3 regions of the Pseudoduganella sp. genome follow, and region 2 is predicted to be linked to each of the others. Evidence: predicted binding sites of a transcription regulator. Region 2 holds the regulator's gene; each other region holds the start of a gene.
What was found. Region 2 encodes FNR, which switches genes on or off when oxygen is low (the NO sensors DNR and NnrR bind a similar motif). Its sites were predicted from a motif close to TTGATNNNNATCAA; they were not measured.

Region 1 (7,076 bases), on a different contig from region 2:
AGGCGAGACCTGGTCGTCGGAAGCGGCCCGCGCCCGCGTGGGAACGCAGAACGCCATGCGCCAGGTTCCGACCCTGCTGCTGCCGAACGGCGAGACACTGACCGAAAGCGCGGCGATCCTGGTCCACCTGGCGGATGCGCATCCTGCGGCAGGGCTGGCGCCGCGCCTGGACGATCCGATGCGCGGGCAGTTCCTGCGCTGGATGTTCTTCGTCTCGTCGGCGATCTACTCCCTGCACTGGATCAAGCCGGACGTCGGGCGCATCGGCGCCCCCCCGTCTGCGCGGGACGATGTGGTGAACGCAGTCCATGAGCGCATTGCCTTCTGCTGGCAGGCCATGGATGCGCAAATACAGCCCGCCCCCTACCTGCTGGGCGGGCGCCTTGGCGTGCTTGACCTGTACGTGGCGGTCGTCTCGCGCTTCGGCCCCTGGCGCGAACGCTTTTATGCCGAGGCGCCGAACATGGCCCGCGCCATCCGGCTGGTCGACGACGATCGGCGCCTGCAGGAGCTCTGGGCGCGGCGCTTTTAAGCTACTCCGCCTTGCGCAGGATGAATTGCGGGAAGCGCGCCTTCACCTGAGCGACCAACGCATCGTCCAGCGCGGCCGGGTGGCCCAGGTTCAGCACGTCCTGCGTGCGGCAACCGGTGGAACGGAAATCCTGCAAAGCATAGCTGGTGCAGCCCATGCCGGCGATCTGCCGCGTCAGCGCCGTCAGGTGGGCGGGCGTGGTCAGGCTGGGGTGCACCGTGGTGCGGAACTCATAGGGCACGCCACTGGCCAGGATCAGGCTTGCCGCGGCCTGCGCGGCGACGGCGCTGCCGGGGACGCCGGTCAGTTCATCGTAGGCGTCGAACGAGGTCTTGATATCGAGGCCGACCCAGTCCAGCAGCGGCAGCACCGAACGCAGGCGCTCGGGATAGATGCCCGCCGTATGCAGCCCGATCTTGAAGCCGAGCGCCTTCACCTCGCGCATGGCGTCCTCCAGCGCCGGGTCCAGCGTCGGCTCGCCGCCCGAAAAGACCACGGCGTCCAGCAGGCCGGCCCTGCTGGCCAGGAAGGTGCGCACATCCTGCCAGGGCATCAGCCCCTCGCTGGCGCGCGGCTGCAGGTGCGGGTTGTGGCAATAGCCGCAGCGCCAGGGGCAGCCCTGGACAAAGACCACGGCCGCCAGCTCGCCCGGATAGTCGGTCGACGTGAAGCGCGCATAGCCGCCGACCTTGAGCCCGCGTTCAGCCATTGTCCGGCCGCTCGACGAAACAGGTGCGCTCGCGGAACTCGCCCTTCTTGCCGATGTTGAAGGACGAGTACGGGCGGTGGTAGCCCATCACGCGCGTCCAGATTTCGCAGGGCTGGCGTTCCTCGTCGCTGAGTTGGATGGCCGGCGATGGATGGGTGTCGTGCTTGGTCATGCGATCTCCTTGAGAAGTTTGCGTGCGATGATCTCTTCATCGCACTTGGGACAGAATTCGTGCTTGCCGCTCAGGTAGCCGTGTTTCGGGCAGATCGAGAACGTCGGCGTGACGGTGATGTACGGCAGGCGGAAGCGGCCCAGCGCGCGCTGCACCAGGCGGCGGCAGGCATCGGCGCTGGACACCTGCTCGCTCATGTACAGGTGCAGCACGGTGCCGCCGGTGTACTTCCTTTGCAGCTCGTCCTGCCGCTCCAGCGCTTCGAACGGATCGTCGGTGAAGCCGACCGGCAGCTGCGACGAGTTGGTGTAGTACGGCATCTCCGGCGTGCCGGCCTGCAGGATGTGCGGCAGGCGCGCGCGGTCTTCCTTGGCGAAACGGTAGGTCGTGCCTTCCGCCGGCGTCGCCTCCAGGTTGTACATATGGCCGGTCTCCTCCTGGAATTCCAGCATGCGCGCGCGGATATGGTCCAGCAGCCGCAGCGCCAGCGCGGCGCCCGCTTCCGTGGTGATGTCTTCGCGGTCGCCGGTGAAGTTGCGGATCATCTCGTTGACACCGTTCACGCCCAGCGTCGAGAAGTGGTTGCGCAAGGTGCCGAGATAGCGTTTGGTGTACGGGAACAGGCCGCCATCCATCAGGCGCTGGATCAGCGCGCGCTTGATTTCCAGGCTGGCCTTGCCCAGCTCGAGCAGCTGGTCCACGCGGGCCAGCAGCGCCGCTTCATCGCCCGCATGCAGGTAGCCGAGGCGGGCGCAATTGAGCGTGACCACGCCCAGCGAACCGGTTTGCTCGGCGGAGCCGAACAGGCCGTTGCCGCGCTTGAGCAGCTCGCGCAAGTCCAGCTGCAGACGGCAGCACATGGAACGGATCATGTTCGGCTTCAGTTCCGAATTCACGAAGTTCTGGAAGTACGGCAAACCATAGCGCGCCGTCATCTCGAACAGCAGCTGCGCGTTCGGGCTGTGCCAGTCGAAGTCGGGCGTGATGTTGTATGTCGGGATCGGGAAGGTGAAGGCGCGCCCCTTCGCGTCGCCTTGCATCATCACCTCGATGTAGGCGCGGTTGATCATGTCCATCTCGGCCTGCAGGTCGCCGTACGTGAAGGGCATTTCCCGGCCGGCGATCAGCGGCACCTGCTCCCGCAGGTCTTCCGGACAGGTCCAGTCGAAGGTCAGGTTGGTGAACGGGGTCTGGGTGCCCCAGCGCGAAGGCACGTTCAGGTTGTAGATCAGCTCTTGCATGTACTGGCGCACCTGCTCGTACGTGAGCCCGTCGTTGCGCACGAAGGGCGCCATATAGGTATCGAAAGAACTGAACGCCTGCGCGCCGGCCCACTCGTTCTGCAGCGTGCCGAGGAAGTTCACGATCTGGCCGATCGCGCTGGACATATGCTTGGGCGGACCCGACTCCACTTTGCCCGGCACGCCGTTCAAGCCTTCGTTCAGCAAGGTGCGCAGCGACCAGCCGGCGCAGTAGCCGGCCAGCATGTCCAGGTCGTGGATGTGGAGGTCGGCGTTGCGGTGCGCCTGCCCCACCTCCGGCGGATAAACGTGATCGAGCCAGTAGTTGGCGACCATTTTCCCGGAGATGTTGAGGATCATGCCGCCCAGGGAATAGCCCTGGTTGGCGTTGGCGTTTACACGCCAGTCGAGCTGCTGCAGGTATTCGTTGATCGACGATTCGACGTCCACCGTGGTCTTGGATTTCATGTTTTCACCACTACATATTGTGCGAAACGAAATATTACACACTAAATGTAGTGAGGATACCCTGCGCCGCGGCGATTATTTGATTTTCTTGATCCAGATTAAGTCCGGCGCCGCCGCTGGCGCTACTGCATATGCAGCAGGTCGTGTTCGGACATCTCTTCCCGCGCCGGCACCTTGCGCGGCAGCGTGAGGATGACGGTGGTCCCTTTGCCCTGTTCCGATTCGATGTGGATGGTGCCGCGCAGGATGCCGGTCACCAGGTTGTACACGATATTCATGCCCAGCCCGGAGCCGCCCTGCCCCATCTTGGTGGTGAAGAAGGGATCGTAAATCTGGTGCAGGGTGCGCGGGTTCATGCCCACGCCGTCGTCGGCGAAGCGCAATTCCACCGACGCCTCGTCCACCTCGCCCACGCTGATCGTGATGTGTCCCTGCTCGCGGCCTTCGAACGCGTGCATCAGGGCGTTCTGAATCAGGTTGCTCAGCACCTGGCCCACGCTGCCGGGATAAGAGACGAAGCTCAGCGTCTCCGGCATGTTCACCTTGACTTCGCAGTTGGCGCGCCGCAGCTGGGCCGAATAGGTGGCCAGCGTATCGTGCACCACCCCGTACAGGTTGAACGAGCGGCGCTTGTCGGACGTCTGGTCCACCGCCACCTGCTTGAACGAATGGATCAGGTCCGCCGCCCGCGTCAGCGAATTGGTGATGATGGAACAGGCCATGCGCGCATCCTTCAAATGCGTGTCGAGCGCGGAGCGCTTGATGCCGCCCTCGCCCAGCTGGCGCTCGAAATCTCGGCACATATCGCTCAGCGCCGTCGCTGTCAGCAGGCTGTTGCCGATCGGCGTATTGAGTTCATGCGCAATGCCCGCCACCAGCGCACCGAGCGACGCCATCTTCTCGGAGGTGATCAGGCTGGCCTGCGCCTGCTTCAGCGTCAGCAGCACCGCCGACAGGTCCTTGTGCGCGTTCTCCACATTGGCCTTTTGCAGCGCCAGCTCGGTCAGGCTGCGCTCCAGGCCATGCTTGGTATCGACCAGCGCCGCCTCGGTCTGTTTGCGTTCGGTGATGTCGATGATGACCCAGACGCAGCCCTTGCGCGCATCCTTCGGGTCCAGCATGCGGCCATTCACCATGCACCACAGCTTCTTGCCGTTGGCGCCCACCAGCTCCAGCTCGAAGTGCATGTTGCCGCCCTCGGGGCCAATGGCAAACGGGTCGCCGTGGCCGGCCGTCAGGACCGAGCTGGAACGCCCGGCCAGCTCGCCCGCCTGGTAGCCCATCATCTCTTCCAGTCCGCTGTTGCAGCGCACGATCACGCCGTCCACGATCAGGCCAATGCCGACGATGGCACTGTCCTGCAAGGCGCGCAGCTCGTCCGCCGTCACGCGCAGCTTTTGCGCCAGCACGCGGCGCCGCTGCAGGGTCATGATCTGCGCGCCGATCAGGGCGCTGATCACAAAGCCGGCCAAACCGATCACGGAAATCAGCACATAGTCGCGGCCATAACGCGCGCCCTCGTGCCCTTCGAAGCTCATGGTCCAGCGCCGCTCGCCTACATCGAGCGGGATCTTCGCCGTCAGGCCCGGCAGGGCCGGCAGGCGCTTGCCCGAGCCCACCTTGCCAAAGCTGTCGAACAGCAGGTTATCGACCGAGGGCGCCATGCCGCCGCCGCCGTGCAGGTAGCCGCCATCGTTGATGCTGATGTACAGATGCTGCAGCATGGGGCTGTCGATCACCTCCGACATCAGGTCGTTGACGCGGAAGACGATGGCGACAAAGCCGATCAGGGCGGCATCGCGCTCGGCCTCCGTCAGCAGCGAGGCGCCGCGCTTGTAGATCGGCGCGCGCGCCACGAAGCCGGGCTGGCCGCTGTTGTCCTGCACCAGGGTGATGCGCTCGGTGGCCACCACGCGGCCGGTCGCCTTGCCCAGTTGCAACGCCTGGTAATGCGGCGGCAGTGCAGCCAGGTCGAGGCCAAAGGCATTTTCATTGCCCTTCATCGGCTCGTTGTATTCGATCAGGTAGTGCTCGGCGCGCACCGAGGCCGGGTGCACCTTGTAGTCGGGATAGCCGCCCGACTGCAGGCTGTCGTCGGCGCGGATGCGCGCGGCATAGGCGTCCAGCTGGGCCGACGGCACGCGCCGCACGAACTGGATGGCCTGGAAACCGGGATAGCGCCGCTTCAGGTCCAGCTCGCGCACATAGCGGCTGAACTCCAGGCGCGACACATCGTCATCGACCGCGAACACACCCTTAATGCTCAGCAACATGTCGAAGTAGGTTTGCAGGCGCACCTGGGTGTCGCGCGAGATCTTTTGCGTGTCGCGCTGGAAGGTTTCGCTGGTTTGGCGGTCCTGCACATCCATGACAAACATGCAGACCCACACGGTAACGCAAATACCGACAATGAAGGCCAGGTATCCGTGTATGCGCATGCTTGCTCCGGACGGGATAGTGTGGACGACTATAGCATAGGGAAATCCACAATACGCCCGGGAAATTTTACATTGTTGCGTCCTGGTATCGAGCCGCGGTTTCCCGCACTTCCTCTTCGGCCGCCAGCAAAGCGTCGACCACGTCCGGATCGAACTGCTCGCCGCTGCCCTGGCGGATCAGCTCGATGGCTGTCTCATGCGTGAAGGCTGGCCGGTAGACCCGCTCCGACACCAGCGCATCGTACACATCGGCCACCGCCACCAGGCGCGCCGACACGGGAATCGCATCGCCGGCCAGGCCCTGCGGATAACCGGAGCCATCGTAGCGCTCCTGGTGGCTATAAGTGATTTCGCGCGCAAAGCGCAGGAAGGCGTTGGAATAGCCGAGTTCGCGCTCGACCCCGGCAATGGCATCGCGGCCGTGCACGGTGTGCTGCTTCATGACCTCGAATTCCTCCGGCGTCAGGCGGCCCGGCTTGAGCAGGATCGCATCCGGGATGCGCACCTTGCCGATATCGTGCAGCGGCGCCGCCTTGAACAGCAGCGGCAGGTAAGGTTCCACCAGCTCATCGGCAAAGCGCGGGTTGCCCTGCAGGCGGCGCGCCAGCGCCAGCACGATGTGCTGGATGCGGCGCAGGTGCGACGGGTCCTCCTCATCGCGCAACTCGGCCAGGCTGGCGATGGCCCAGACGGCGGCATCGGCCATCTGGCTGATCTCGCGCAGCTGGCCGCGCTGGCGCTGCACCTGGGCGCGCGCCTGGCGCAGCTGCAGGTGGGTGGCCACGCGCGCGCGCAGCAGTTCCGGCACCAGGGGCCGCGCCACCACGTCCGACACGCCCTCGGCAAAGGCACGGCTCTCCAGCTCGGGCTGGCCGCGCTCGATCATGGCGATGAGGGGGATGCTGGCCGTATCGGGATTGCGGCGCAAGCCCTGGCACACGGCAAAGCCACCGTGCAGCACGTCCACCAGGATCAGGTCCGGCCGCGGCAATTGCTGCGCCAGCGCCTGCGCCGTCTCGCAATCCTGCACCGCGCGCACGGCATACCGGTCTTCCAGCAAATGGCTGAGCTGATGCAGGTGGTCGGCCGATCCGTCAACGATCAGCAGCAGCGGCTTTTGGTGTGGACTAGTCATTGCGGCATGATACCGCACGGGAACATCCGGCAGGGAATCTTAGTCCGCGAGCGCCGGCGTGCCATCCGGCAAAAAGGCGCCAAAACAACGGGTGCATTCAATGCAGAACAAATGCGCCACCCGCACATTCTTCTGGCGCAGCACCAGTTGCAGGTGGCCCTCCTCGCAAATCGGGCAGGTTTCACGCATGGTGCCGCAGGCCATCACGTCATCGGCCAGGTAATTATCGTCGTAGCGCACGCCATCGACCACGCGCTGCGGATCCAGTTCCACCAGGAACAGGACCGGCTCGGGACCGCGCTGGTCAGGCACCGGATAAGCGGCAGAATGATAGTGATTCATCTGATTCATTGTCATCCCCTTTGCCCAGCGCAGGTTATG
Region 2 (7,076 bases):
GCTTGAATACTTCGGCGGCAAGCGCACCGGCGACCTGATGTCGCGCATCGGCTCCGAATCCGACCGCATCTGCGTCTTCCTCTCGCTGCACCTGCTGGACTTCGCCTCCGACTGCCTGATGATCATCATGACCGGCGTGATCCTGTTCACGATCGACCCATGGCTGGCCGTCACCACCCTGCTGCCGCTGCCCTTCATCGCCTGGATGATCCACCTGGTGCGCGACCGCCTGCGCACCGGCTTTGAGAAGATCGACCGCGTATGGGGCGAAGTGACCAACGTGCTGGCCGACACCATCCCCGGCATCCGCGTGGTGAAAGCCTTTGCGCAGGAAACACGCGAAGCGCAGCGCTTCCGCACCGCCAACAAGCACAACCTGGCCGTCAACGACAAGCTGAACAAGGTATGGTCGCTGTTCTCGCCGACCGTCTCCTTCCTGACCGAGCTGGGCATCCTGGTGATCTACGTGTTCGGCATCTACCTGATTTCCAAGCACAGCGTCACGGTCGGCGTGCTGAGCGCCTTCGTCACCTACGCCACCCGTTTCTACGGCCGCCTGGACTCCATGAGCCGCATCGTGTCCGTGACGCAGAAATCGGCCTCCGCCGCCAAGCGCATCTTCGACATCCTCGACCACGTATCGAGCGTGCCGGACCCGGCCCAGCCGGCCAAACTGGAAAACGTGAAAGGCGACATCACCCTGCGCGAAGTCGGCTTCCGCTACGGTAACCGCGCGGTCAACCGCGGCGTCAACCTGGAAATCAAGGCCGGCGAGATGATCGGCCTGGTGGGCCACTCCGGCTCCGGCAAATCCACCCTCGTCAACCTGATCTGCCGCTTCTACGACGTGGCCGAAGGCGCCATCCTGCTGGATGGCCAGGACATCCGCAATTTCGCCGTCTCCGACTACCGCCGCAACATCGGCCTGGTGCTGCAGGAGCCGTTCCTGTTCTTCGGCACCATCGCCGAGAACATCGCCTACGGCAAGCCGAACGCCACGCGCGAAGAGATCATGAAAGCGGCGCGCGCCGCCCACGCCCACGACTTCATCCTGCGCCTGCCGCAGGGCTACGACTCGATGGTGGGCGAGCGCGGCCAGGGCCTGTCCGGCGGAGAGCGCCAGCGCATCTCGATTGCACGCGCCCTGCTGATCGACCCGCGCATCCTGATCCTCGACGAAGCCACCGCCTCGGTCGACTCCGAAACCGAAAAGGAAATCCAGAAAGCGCTCGACAACCTGGTGGCCGGCCGCACCACGATCGCCATCGCGCACCGCCTGTCCACCCTGCAGCGCGCCAACCGCCTGGTCGTGATGGACCGCGGCAAAGTGGTGGAAGAAGGCCCGCACGAGGAGCTGATGGCCAAGGAAGGCGCCTATTACCGCCTGTACCAGGCACAAGCACGTAACGTCGACACCGACCTGGATGACAAAGCAAAGAGCCGCGAAGATGACAATTGATTTCCAACTGAGCCGCGACAGCTTCGGCAAACTGAACCTGGTCGACGCCAACGGCGTGCGGCACGAAAACGTCTCGCCGGTGCGCGCCTTCCCCATCCAGGCCCCGGAAGAAGGCCTGTCGCTGGTGAACACCGACGGCAAGGAAGTGGCATGGCTGGATCGGATTTCCGACCTGCCGCCGGAGATGGCCGACATCGTGCGGGAAGAGCTGGCCGGGCGCGAATTCATGCCCGAGATCACCCGCATCATTGATGTGGGCAGCTATGCCTGTCCGTCCACCTGGACCGTGGCCACCGACCGCGGCGAGACCAGCTTCGTGCTGCGCGGGGAGGAAGATATCCGCCGCATTGGCAGCGTCTCGCTACTGGTCTCCGACAGCCACGGCATCCACTTCTTGATCCGCGACCAGTTCGCGCTCGACAAGCACAGCAAGAAGATCCTCGACCGCTTCATGTAGCACGGGCGCGCCCGTTGCAGGGCAAATTTGATCTGGGTCATGGGCGGACGATGTTGCCGCCAAGCACAATAGCTCCATTACATAAAGTGGTGGTGTGCATGGATTCTATCGTTTTCGGCCCCGACCTGGCACTCGGCATCCCCGTGATGGACCAGTCGCACCGCATCGTCTTTGACCTGCTGGAGTCGATGCAATCCCTGGCGCGCCCCGCTTTCGACGCCGCTTGCCACCAGCTGGCGGCCGAACTGGCCGAAGACCTGGCGGAGGAGAACCGGCTGATGGCGACCATCCAGTATCCGCTGGCCGCCACCCACCGCGCGGCCCACGACGGCCTGCTCGCCTCCCTCGACCATGCGCTTTGCCTGCTGGCAGCGGGCGACGAGGCCGGCGCACGCCAGATCGTGCATTCGCTGCCGGACTGGTTCGCAGCACATATCAACACCATGGACCTGGCCCTGGCAATCGCCGCCAGCCGCCTGGAATAAAAAGGGGGCAGCCGAAGCTGCCCCATACACCCCCTACAGGTGAGAAACTTGTACGCGCGGATTATGCAACCGCGAGTTCTTGCGCCATGCCGCCGGAGGACATCGCCTCGAGCTTGGCGCGGTCGAGAATGCGCAGGTCGCGGTTCTGCAGCACGATCGAGCCATCCTGGCGCAGGCGAGCCAGCTGGCGGCTCACGCTTTCCACCGTCAGGCCCAGGTAGCCGCCAATGTCTTCACGCGACATGCGCAGCTGGAAGCTGGTCGACGAATAGCCGCGCTGGGCGTAGCGGCCAGCCAGGTTCAGCAGGAACAGGGCCAGGCGCTGCTCGGCGCGCATATGGCTCAGGAACAGCATCACCGACTGTTCGCGCTGGATTTCGCGGCTCATGGTGCGGTGGAACTGCTGCAGCAGGCCGGGAATCTGCATCACCAGCTCCTGCAGGCGGTTGAACGGGATTTCACAGACCTCGCTGTCTTCCAGGGCGACCGCATTGCAGGAATGCTGGCCGGCGCCGATCGCTTCCATGCCCAGCAGGTCGCCGGCCATGTGGAAGCCGCCGATGGTCTGTTCGCCGCGCTGGTTCACCTGCACGGTCTTGAAATGGCCGAAGCGCACCGCATACAGGCTGTGGAAGCTGTCGCCAGTCTGGTACAGCGGTTCGTCGCGGGCCACGCGGCGGCGGCGCGCAATGATCTGGTCCAGGCGGGCCACGTCATCCTCAGCCAGGCCCTGCGGCAGGCACAGGCGGTTAAAGCTGCACAGCGAGCATTTGGGTGCGACTGGTGCGCAATTCTTGGTGGCGTTTGCAGGGGTGATTGGGATGACCGGGCTCATGATGCTGCTCCTTGTTTTCGATGGAGACAGTATCGCGCCCGGAACCATTTCCCGGTATCAAGCTTCCTGTGTAGTTGCTGTAGTGGTTCCCCTACACCCGGTTCAGATGAGTCCGTGCTCCAGGGCATAGCGGGTCAGCTCTGCATTGCTGGACATGCCCATTTTCTCGAGGATGCGGCTACGGTATGTTGTCACTGTATTAGGACTGAGGTGCAGTTTCTCCCCGATCTGCACCAGCGGCTCGCCCTGGGCGATCAGCTTGAACACTTCCAGCTCGCGGTTGGACAGCTCCTCGTGGTCGCCGCTCGGGCCGCCGCCCACCAGGGTTGCCAGTTTTTCAAGTAACGCCGGGCTCACGTGCTTGCCGCCGGCCGCCGCCTTGCGCACCGCTTCCACCAGGGTTGGCGTCGGGGCGTCCTTGGTCAGGTAGCCGGACGCGCCCAGCTTGAGCGCGCGCACGGCGTAAATCTCCTCCGAATAGGTGCTCAGCACCAGCACCGCCATGCGCGGGCATTCGCTGCGCAGGGTTTTCAGCAGGTCCAGGCCGTTCTTGCCCGGCATTTTGATATCGACCAGCGCCACGTCGAAACTGCGCTCCGCCACCCGCGCCATCGCTTCCACGGCGTTGCCGGCTTCCCCTTCCACGCTGATGTCGGGCGCGGTGCCCAGCATCAGGCGCACGCCGTTGCGCGCGATGGCGTGGTCATCGACCAGCAGTACGGTGATCTTGTCACCCATTCTTATCCTCCAATGGCAGGCGCAGTTGCAGGGTGGTGCCCTGCCCGGCCTTGCCGCTGATTGTCAGTTCGCCGGCAAAGCGGCGCGTGCGTTCGTGCATGCCGAACAGGCCCCACGATTCGCGGTCGGACAGGCCGGCGCTTTCGATGCCCTTGCCGTCATCCTCCACCCGCAGCACGACGTTGTCGCCATCCCGGTCGACCAGCACGCGCGCCTCGCTGGCTTCGGCGTGGCGCACCACATTGGTCAGCGCCTCCTGCGCCACGCGGAACAGCATGGTGCTGCGCTCGGCGTCCAGCTCCAGTGCCGCCGCGTCGGGCGTGATATGGCAGCTGCAGCGCAAGCCGCTGCGCTGGGCCACCTGTTCGGAATACCATTCCAGCGCAGGCCAGATGCCCAGTTGGTCCAGCACGCTGGGCCGCAGGTCGGTGATCACGCGGCGCACGGTCTCGATGGCGTCCTGCGCCAGCTTGGCGGCATCCTGCAGCAGCGGGTCCGATTGCTCGCCGCCGCGCTCGATGGCCACCGAAATGTAAGCCTTGATGCCGGTCAGCAGGCCGCCCAGTTCGTCGTGGATCTCCTGCGCGATGCGGGTGCGCTCATGTTCCTTCAGCTTTTCCTGGTAGGCCGCCAGCTCGCGCAGCTCCTTCTGCGATTGGCGCAGCACGCGTTCGGCCTGCAGTTTTTCCTCGATCAGGCGCTGCTCGCGCAGCAGGCGGTCGATGGCGCCGGCCAGGAAGTCCAGGTAGCGGCCGTCGCTGTCCTTCACCAGGTAGTCGCGCGCGCCGCGGCGCATGGCTTCCGCCGCCACGGTGGCGCTGTCGGCGCCGGTCAGCATCATGACCGGGATGGTGGGCTGCGCTTCACCCTGGTCGGCCGCCAGGCGGGCCAGGAACTCCAGGCCGGTCAGGTCCGGCAGGTGGTAATCGAGCAGGATGCAGTCCGGCTTTTCGCGCAAGGCGATATCCAGGCCATCCTGGCCGCTTTCCGCTTCCAGCAGCTCGCACTCGAAACCGGGCGCCTGCGCAAACGCGCGGCGGCAGGCGATGCGGTCGACGATATCGTCTTCCACTATCAGCACGCGCACCAGGTTGGCCTGCAACTGGCTCATGGCAGCTCGCTGATGGTCCAGTACAGATTAATGGAGCGCACCACTTCCACGAACTGGCGGTAATCCACGGGCTTGGTCATGTAGCCGGCCACGCCCAGGTCGAAGCTGCGCATCTTGTCCTGCTGCTCTTCGGAGGTGGTCAGCACGATCACGGGTATGCGGCGCAGCACCGGGTCCTGCTTGACGTTCTGCAGGAACTCGATGCCGTTCATGATCGGCATATTCAGGTCCAGCAGGATGATGCAGGGCTGCTCGCTGCCCGGTTCGCGCAGGTACTCCAGCGCGGCTTCCCCGTTTTCCATCGCCACCACGCGGTTGCTGACATGGACTTCCTTCAGCGCGCGCAGGATGGTCATCACATCGACCTGGTCGTCCTCGACCAGCAGGATTGGCTTGCTCGTGTTGTTCATCAGCTCTCTTTCTTCTTCGGCAGGGTGAAGTAGAAGGTCGTGCCCTGGCCCAGTTCGGACTCCAGCCACACCCTGCCCTGGTACATTTCCACAATCTTCTTCACCAACGCCAGGCCGACGCCGGTGCTTTCCACACGGTCGCGCGGCGCCAGCGTCTGGAACAGCTGGAAGATCCGTTCAAAATGGCGTTCCGCGATGCCGGGGCCGTTGTCGCGCACGTGGAAGCGCCACTGGCTGCCATCGTCGCGCCAGCCGACTTCGATTTCGCCCTGCGGCTTGTCCATATACTTGATCGCGTTCGACACCAGGTTGTGGAACAGCTGCTGGATGCGGGTCGGCTCGCCCGAAACCACCGGCATGCCGGGCATCACGCTGACCTGGATATGGGGTGGCACCGCCAGCAGGTCCACCACCTCGGCCACCAGTTGGTCCAGCCGGACCGGCACCACCGCTTCCTTGATGCGCCCCACGCGCGAATACTGCAGGATGCCGTCGATCAGCGCGCCCATGCGGTGCACGCGGTTGATCAGCAGGCGCATATGTTCCTTGCCTTCGTCGTTGAACTTGTCGGCGTAGTCGTGCGCCAGCCAGTCGGCCAGCGAACCGATGCCGCGCAGCGGCGCCTTCAGGTCGTGCGACACGACGTAGGCGAAATTGGTCAGTTCCTCGTTGGCGCTGGTCAGCTCCTGCAGCAGTTGCTGCGCCTTCTCTTCCGCCGCCTTGCGCTCGGTAATGTCGCGCACCAGGCCGGTGAACATGCGGCGCCCGCCCAGCCACATTTCGGTGACTGCCAGGTCCATCGGGAATATGCTGCCGTCGCGCCGCAGGCCCTGCACTTCGCGCCCCTTGCCGATGATGCGTTTTTCGCCGGTGGTGATGTAGTGGTGCAGGTAGCCGTCGTGCGCGTCGCGGTGCGGGTTGGGCATCAGGACCGAGACATTGCGGCCCAGGACTTCGGCTTCCGGGTAGCCGAACATGCGTTCGGCCGCCGGATTCACGCGCTCGATGATGCCATGCTCGTCGATGGTGATGATGGCGTCCACCGCCGTTTCGAAGATGGCGCGCATGCGCGCTTCGCTTTCCTGCAGCGCGCGTTCGGCCTGTTTGCGGGCGCTGATGTCGTGGATGGTGGCCATCACCATCGGCTGCGTTTCCTCGTCCTGCAGCGGCGACAGGCTGACTTCGACCGGGAATTCGGTGCCGTCCTTGCGGGTGGCGAACAGCTCGAAGCCGGCGCCCATGGCGCGCGGGTGCGGGCTTTCAAAATAGCTGCCACGCAGGCTGACGTGGCCCTGGCGGAAGCGTTCCGGGATCAGGCTCTCCAGCGTCTTGCCCTGCAATTCGCCGGGGCCATAGCCAAACAGGGTTTCCAGCGCCGGGTTCACCAGCAGCAGCACGCCGTCCTTGTCGATGATCAGCATGGCATCGGTGGCTGATGCCAGCAGCCACTGCAGGCTGCGTTCCGCAATCGTTGATTGAGTCAAAGCCGGGTCCTGGTGATTGTTAAATCCTGTCATCCTATGATTGTAGCGTCACTGGCGGCAAGGGGCCAAATACATGCCAATCAGAATAAATCCGGCA
Region 3 (7,076 bases), on a different contig from region 2:
CATATTTTGTGCAATGCAATAGCAAGCCGGTTTTTCGCCTTATGAGCAATCCAACTTAACAAATGCGATACAGCGCCGAATAAAAAAAGCCTGCAGCCCCTTTTTGGGAGGCTGCAGGCTTGTGGTCTAACTTTTTGCTTTGGTGGCTTTAGGCCGCCATGCGTACACTTCCCCTGCAACCGTCCATCAGGAACGATAGGCCGACTACTAGGACCAGGTCGCCCTCGGCGGAACGCGCGGTACCGGTGATGCCGTCCACCGACAGCGCGGTCATCGGCTTGATCACCAGGTCGGCGGTGCCGTCCACGGCGGCCACGGCCAGGATGTATGGTTGCGGCGAATTGATGACGATGCCCACGCGCTCCGAGCACTGCTCGTAGCCCAGCGCATCGGCCAGCGAACGCACCGGCAGCGGACGGCCCTGGTCTTTCAGGACCGGCGCGCCGCCCACTTCCATGAACACTTCCGGCAGTTCCACCACGCGCTCGACCACCGCCATCGGCAGCGCCAGCAGCGCGCCCGAGGTGGACACCAGCATGGTCGGCACGATCGACAGTTCGATCGGCAGGCGGATGGCGAACTTGGTGCCCTTGCCCAGCTGCGATTCGATGTGGATGGCGCCGCGGTTCTTCTCGACGGCGGTCTTCACCACGTCCATGCCGACGCCGCGGCCGGACACGGAGGACGCCACTTCCTTGGTCGAGAAGCCCGGCAGGAACACCAGCTGGTAGCACTCGTCGTCGGTCAGATTGGCGGTCGGCGAGATCAGGCCTTTTTCACCGGCCTTGCGCTTCAGCGCGACCGGATCCATGCCCTTGCCGTCGTCCTGCAGCACGATCATGACGGAGTTGGCCTCCTGCCACGCTTTCAGGGAGATGTAGGCTTTCGGCGGCTTGCCGATGGCCATGCGCGCTTCCGGCGACTCGACCCCGTGGTCCAGCGCATTGCGCAGCATGTGCACCAGCGGGTCGTACAGGCTGTCCACCACCACGCGGTCGACTTCGGTCTCCGCACCTTCGATGGTCAGCTCGACTTCCTTGCCCAGGTCTTTCGCCAGTTCGCGCACCAGGCGCGGGAACTTCTGGAACAGGCGGCCGACCGGCTGCATGCGGGTGGCCAGGGTGGCGCGCTGCAGCTCGGTGGAGTAGCGCGACGCGCGCTCCAGGGTCTCGGTCAGGGCCGACATCAGGGTCGCCGCCTGGCCTTCGAACTTGAACTGCTGCAGGCGCTCCAGCAGCACGGCAGCCTGGTTGGCGGCCTGCACCGACTCGCCCGCCACTTCCAGCAGCGCGTCCAGCTTGACGGCGTCGATACGGATCGATTCTTCCTTGGCCGGGGCGCTGCTCGGCTTGGCGTCGCCGGCCGGGCGTTCGCGCGCTTCCGGCGCCGCGCCCGCGGCTGCAGCGGGCGCCGCGCCAATCGCTGCCTGCGCGGCGGCGATGCCTTCGGCGCGCAGGTCGGCAGCCGGGGCCGCCGGCGGCACGTAGGTACCTGGCGGCACCACCGCCTGGTACATGCCTTCCCAGTCCAGGCCGTCGGCCGACGGCGCGCTGGCGGCCGCAGGGGCCGCCGCAGCGGCGGCCGGGGCCGCCACCGGCGCGGCAGCGGCCGGCGCAGGCGCCGGTTTGGCCTTGCCTGCCGCCGAGCTGGCCTTGCCCTCGATCGCATCCTTCAGGATCGCTTCCAGGTCGGCCGGCATGGGCGCCAGCGCGTCCGGCGCGGTGCCGTTGTTCAGGTCGGTCAGCTGGTCGGCCACGAAGCCGGACGCCTGCAGCGCCGCCTCGATCGACAGCGGGGTGACCGGCGCCGCGCCGGTGCGCAGCGCGTCGAACAGGTTCTCGGTCAGGTGGCAGGCCGACACCAGCGCGCCCAGGTTCATGAAGCCCGCGCCACCCTTGATGGTGTGGAACGAGCGGAAAACTGCGTTCAGCGTTTCTTTGTTGTCGGGGTCACGTTCGAGGCGCAGCAGGTGCTCTTCGACGTTGACGGCCAAATCCATGGCCTCGACAACGAACTCCTTGAGCATATCGTCCATTAGAACCCCAGGTCGGCAAGCAGGTCATCGACGCTGTCCTGGTTCAGGGCTTCCGACGGCACGGAAGGACCCGACATCAGGGACACCTCTTTCTGCGCGATCTTCTCGCGCACATCGGCCGGTGCATTGTCCTTCAGCAGCTGCGCCAGCTCGGTTTCGACCTTCTTGGTGATGGCCACGACCTTCTTGATCAGCTGGCCGGTGATGTCCTGGAAGTCCTGCGCCATCATGATTTCCAGCAGGCGCGCTTTCTCCGCCTCGGTCGCTTCCGACACCTTGGCGGCGAAGGCGCGCGAGTCGCCGGCCAGGGTTTTGAATTCTTCGATGCTGAGCTTGCCTTCAAACAGGGCGGCCCAGCGGTCTTCCATTTCCTTCGACTGCTTCGACAGCACTTCCTGCGCCGGCATGCCGTCGTCCAGCGTGTTCAGCACCTTGTTGGCGGCCTGCTCGGTCAGCGAGGCGACGTATTCCAGGCGGTCCTGGGCATCGATGATCTGGGTCGACGCTTCGGTCAGGGCCTTGTCGTAGCCCAGTTCGCGCAGCGAATCGTGCAGCAGGCGCACGATGCCGCCCAGGCGCTCGAACATGCCGGCCTGGTCGCCTTCGGCGTGCTCGCCGCCCTCGGCCGGAGCAGCTGCGGCCGCCGGGGCCGCGGCTGGGGCGCCGGCCGCAGGCGCCGGGCCCTTGCTGGCGGCGGCTACTTCATTGAACAGGTCTTCCAGCTCGTCCGAATCGTTGGTATCGGGAGCTGCCGCCGGGGCAGCGGCGGGTGCAGGCGCACTGGCCCGTTGCGCGGATACTTCCTCAAATAATGCGTCGAAATCATCAGCGGCGTCGGTCATAATTCCTGCTTCTCCCTAATTTTCAAAAGTTCCTGCTGCCGGAATCCTGTCAAATTTGACTCTCGGCAATAAATACCGCACTCACGCGAGTGTAACAGGGGCGGCCCCCTCTGTTCAATCACTTAGACGAAGCCACTTGGTCTGCCAAGTGTACTGTTGTATTTGCGGACAATGTGAAATACCCGCTGCAAGCCCCTGAAATAGCGGGTTTTTACGGGAATCACGTGGTCATCGCAACAGTTTCTTGACAATTATCAACTCTTTACACCAGAACAATACCGTTAAACGGGGCTACAATGAAGGCAGGACCTGACTCTTTTAATAGTTAAAGGAGGCTGAGATGTACCGGAAAATCCTGATAACGACGGACGGCTCGGCCGTTTCCAGCAAGACGGCCTGTGCCGGGGTGGAGTTCGCCCAGCAGCTCGGCGCCGAAGTGCTGGCCCTGTTCGTGGCGCCCGAGTACCAGTACCCGATCTACGTCGAGATCATCCCGCCCAGCTATCCCAGCGAGGAGGAGTACCGGGCGGCGATGCAGCGCGCCGGCAACGAGCATGTGCAGTCCATCCTCGAGTCCTGCGCCCGCAAGGGCGTGCGCGCCGAAGGCATGACGGCCTTTGCCGAAAGCGCGGCGCTGAAGATCGTCGACGTCGCCAACCAGTGCGGCTGCGACCTGATCTTCATCGGTTCGCACGGGCGCAGCGGCTGGGGCCAGCTGCTGCTGGGCAGCGTGACCAACAAGGTGCTGTCGCATGCCAAGATCCCGGTGCTGGTGCACCGCTTGATCAAGGACCCGCGCCCGGCCTGACCGGCCCGGCGCTACCACCCGCGCCGGCCGAGCCGGCGCGGGGAGCAAAGTTTTGTTAACTGTTTTGAGGAACTATGATTCGCATTGTCATTGCAGACGACCACACCATCATGCGCGAAGGTCTCAAGCGCATTCTCGACGGGGCCCCTGACATCGACATCGTAGGCGAAGCCATCGACGGCTTCGAAGTCCTCAGCCACATCCGCAACGGCGGCTTCGACCTGCTCCTGCTCGACCTGTCGATGCCGGGCCGCAGCGGCGTCGACCTGATCCGCCAGATCCGCAGCGAATCGCCCAAGCTCGCCATCCTCATCCTCACCATGCACGAGGAGGAGCAGTATGCCGTGCGCGCCATCCGCGCCGGCGCCCAGGGCTACCTGACCAAGGAAAGCGCCGGCACCCAGCTGGTGGGCGCCATCCGCAAAGTGGCCTCGGGCCGCCCCTACATCTCGACCGAAGTGGCCGAGCAACTGGCGCTGAACATCATGCAGCCGGCCGAAACGCTGTTGCACAAACAGCTGTCGGACCGCGAATTTGAGGTGTTTTCGCTACTGGTGTCGGGAAAATCCATCACCGAAATCGCCAACGGCCTGCATTTAAGCGTGAAAACCGTCAGTACGCACAAGACGCGCATCATGCAGAAGATGGGCATGGCTTCGCTCTCGGAAATGGTCCAGTACGCTGTGGCGCACAAGCTGCTGACGCCCTTCAAGGCGTGATTGACAATATTAACGTTAGGATAATTCCTACCCCTCCCCACTCCTCTCCTACGGGCATATTCAGCAACGGCTGATATTTTTCCCACAACCACGTTGGCATACTGAAACCATTCCGTTTGGGAACCAGGAGAACAGCATGCTCTCGACGCAACCCGTGTCCCATGAGGCCGGCCGCCAGCGGCAAGGCCGTTTGTGGTCCAACCTGAAGGAAGTGTGCGATTTACTGCACCTGCCGCCGATCTCGATCGATTCGGAAGAGCTGCTGTTCCAGCACGTGCAGTTCAAGACCGGGCAGCGCGTGCACACCATCGGCCAGCCGTTCGACATGCTGTACGTGGTCAACTCGGGCTTCCTGAAAACCGTGCTGATCGACGAATTCGGCAACGAGCAGGTGCTGGCCTTCCCGATGAAGGGCGACCTGATGGGGGTGGACGGCATCCACAACAAGACTTACTCCTCGGAGGCGGTGGCGCTGTCGGACTGCGACCTGGTGCTGCTGCCGTTCAAGAAACTGACCACGCTGGGCCGTACCCACGTGGAACTGGAGAACATGATGTACGGCGTGATGAGCCGCGAGCTGGTGCGCGAGCAAGCCATGATCGGCATGCTGGGCGCGCTCAGCGCCGAGGCGCGCGTGGCGCGCTTCCTGGTCACGCTGTCGGACCGTTTTTCGCAGATGGGTTACTCGAGCAAGCTGTTCAACCTGCGCATGACGCGCCACGAGATTGGCAGCTACCTCGGCCTGACGCTGGAAACGGTGAGCCGCACCCTGTCGGCTTTCAATGAAATTGGTCTGATCAGCGTGGACCAGCGCACCATCGGCATCAAGGATGTCGACGCCCTGAAATCGCTGCGCCGCCTGCCGCCATCGCGCACGCGCAGCAAGCTGCCGGCGCGCGCCAAGGCGGCCGCCGCAGAGGCCCCGGTGCCGCTGCTGGCGACCCTGTAAAGAGTACTACTCACCCAGCTTTGGCCCGCTTCGGCGGGCCTCTTTTTTTGTGACTACCTATTCGATTAATTTATTTGACAACCTTCCACGGCGTGCGCATAATGCAAATGCGAATCATTCTTATTTAAGGAAAAAGAACAATGCATACCTCGCCCGCCACTGCTTCCAAACCCGCCGCCGCCGTCGCCCCTGCTGCCGCCGCGCCGCAAGCCAGCCAACCGGTACGCCGCTTCACCACCGCCGGCCTGATGCAGGACCAGCGCGAAGTGGAAATCGAGCACGCCGGCCGCATCTACCGTCTTCGCATCACGCAGCTGAACAAGCTGATCCTCACTGCCTGAGGCTTACCCTCCCCAATCGCCAGCCAGCCGTGACCTGCGGTAAGCCAGCCACCCCGAACTCTTGGAGTGATTCATGGCTATCGACCGCAACGACCCAATCTTCCAGACCCAGCCCGCTGCCGCGCAACACCCGGAACTGATGCTGTCCGCCGTGCTGCACCTGATGTCGCACTACACTGCCAATGCCGCCGCCGACGGCGGCTGCGTCAAGCTCGCGTCCGTCATCGAACGCCACCTGAAAGCGTTGTCCGCCCTGCCGGACCTGGCGCCCGTGCTGCGCGCCACCTGCCAGCAGCTGTGCGAGCAATGGGCTGCCGTGGTCGAACAAGCCCGTCCTCCGCAAGAACGCGCCAGCTTCCTGGCGCGCCTGATCGGGCGCCCGCGCCGTCCGGACTCGGCCCCGCTCGCCGCCTGAGGCTGCCATGTGTGACACGCACCAGCCCGCGGCCAGCCTGGCCGCCGAACCGGCGCGCCGCCGCCGCATCTGGGACCTGCCCCACACCTGCCACTGCCCGCTGGTCGGCGTCGGCCTGCCGCTTGGCGTATTGCGCAAGATCGTCACCAAGGCCGTCGGCGGCAAGGTGCTGGCCGACGACTACGAAGTGCACGTCGGCGCCGTCAGCGAATGCGGCCACCGCAACAAGCTGTCGGAAGCCGTGCAGAAAGAACTGGAACGCCGCTACGCCGTGGTGGTGCAGCGCTTCCGCAGCGCGCGCGACAGCGCTGCGCTGGAAGCGCTGTGGGTGGCCGCCGTCGCCAGCGGCGACGTGCCGGGCCCGTTCTGGGCCGGCCTCAGCCATCCGCACTGCACGCTGGAACTGCAGGAACGCATGTGCCGCGACCTGCACATGATCCAGCACCAGGCCGGCGCCGCCACGCGCGCCGACATCAACCGCCTGCACGAACTGGAACAAGCCAATGCCGCGCTCGAACGCGAGCTGGCGCGCCAGCAGCAGCGCAGCAGCGCCTGGCAGGCCGAACGCCACGCCGAGCAGGAGCAGCACGCCTCCGCCCTGATGCTGCTGCGCGCCCAGCTGGTCGGGCGCGACAGCGTGATCGCGTCGCAACGCCAGCAGCTGGAAGAACTGCACAACACCATCCCCGGCCTGGCCACGCGCGAACGGCTGGCGCGCCAGCTGGCCGACACCGAACAGCGCGTGCATGAATTGCGCGCCGACCTGGCCGCCGCCCGCCAGGCCCGCCTGGAAGCGGCCGAAGCGCGCGCCGTGCTGGAACGCCAGCTGGCCGAAGCGCGCAGCGCCCTGGCCGCCGCCGAAGCGCGCGCCGCCCAACCATCGCCCGCCATACAGGCAGCCGCCACCGCCGCAACGGGCGGGCCGGCTGTCCTGGCGGGCACCACGGCGCAGCGCATCACCCTGCAT

Region 1: ACE3TQ_RS16610 (ribonucleoside triphosphate reductase) is a predicted target of FNR. The motif match lies at 3,211-3,224, and genes of this name have one in related genera.
Region 3: ACE3TQ_RS09735 (universal stress protein) is a predicted target of FNR. The motif match lies at 3,122-3,135, and genes of this name have one in related genera.

What each region holds. Positions count from the first base shown of each region.
Region 1 is NZ_JAYSCO010000035.1:24,069-31,144, forward strand. Features, by position in the region: gene ACE3TQ_RS16595 (glutathione S-transferase family protein) at 1-532, shown strand, start outside; gene ACE3TQ_RS16600 (anaerobic ribonucleoside-triphosphate reductase activating protein) at 534-1,241, opposite strand; gene nrdD (anaerobic ribonucleoside-triphosphate reductase) at 1,234-1,413, opposite strand; gene ACE3TQ_RS16610 (ribonucleoside triphosphate reductase) at 1,410-3,122, opposite strand; gene ACE3TQ_RS16615 (CHASE domain-containing protein) at 3,245-5,560, opposite strand; gene ACE3TQ_RS16620 (HD domain-containing phosphohydrolase) at 5,628-6,695, opposite strand; gene ACE3TQ_RS16625 (hypothetical protein) at 6,735-7,046, opposite strand.
Region 2 is NZ_JAYSCO010000008.1:51,954-59,029, forward strand. Features, by position in the region: gene ACE3TQ_RS05865 (ABC transporter ATP-binding protein) at 1-1,459, shown strand, start outside; gene ACE3TQ_RS05870 (DUF1854 domain-containing protein) at 1,449-1,916, shown strand; gene ACE3TQ_RS05875 (bacteriohemerythrin) at 2,015-2,401, shown strand; gene fnr (fumarate/nitrate reduction transcriptional regulator Fnr) at 2,463-3,236, opposite strand; gene ACE3TQ_RS05885 (response regulator) at 3,339-3,974, opposite strand; gene ACE3TQ_RS05890 (response regulator) at 3,967-5,085, opposite strand; gene ACE3TQ_RS05895 (response regulator) at 5,082-5,495, opposite strand; gene ACE3TQ_RS05900 (PAS domain S-box protein) at 5,495-6,979, opposite strand.
Region 3 is NZ_JAYSCO010000015.1:47,660-54,735, forward strand. Features, by position in the region: gene ACE3TQ_RS09725 (chemotaxis protein CheA) at 149-2,035, opposite strand; gene ACE3TQ_RS09730 (protein phosphatase CheZ) at 2,035-2,877, opposite strand; gene ACE3TQ_RS09735 (universal stress protein) at 3,218-3,685, shown strand; gene ACE3TQ_RS09740 (response regulator) at 3,760-4,404, shown strand; gene ACE3TQ_RS09745 (Crp/Fnr family transcriptional regulator) at 4,541-5,353, shown strand; gene hemP (hemin uptake protein HemP) at 5,494-5,694, shown strand; gene ACE3TQ_RS09755 (hypothetical protein) at 5,768-6,109, shown strand; gene ACE3TQ_RS09760 (DUF2325 domain-containing protein) at 6,117-7,076, shown strand, end outside.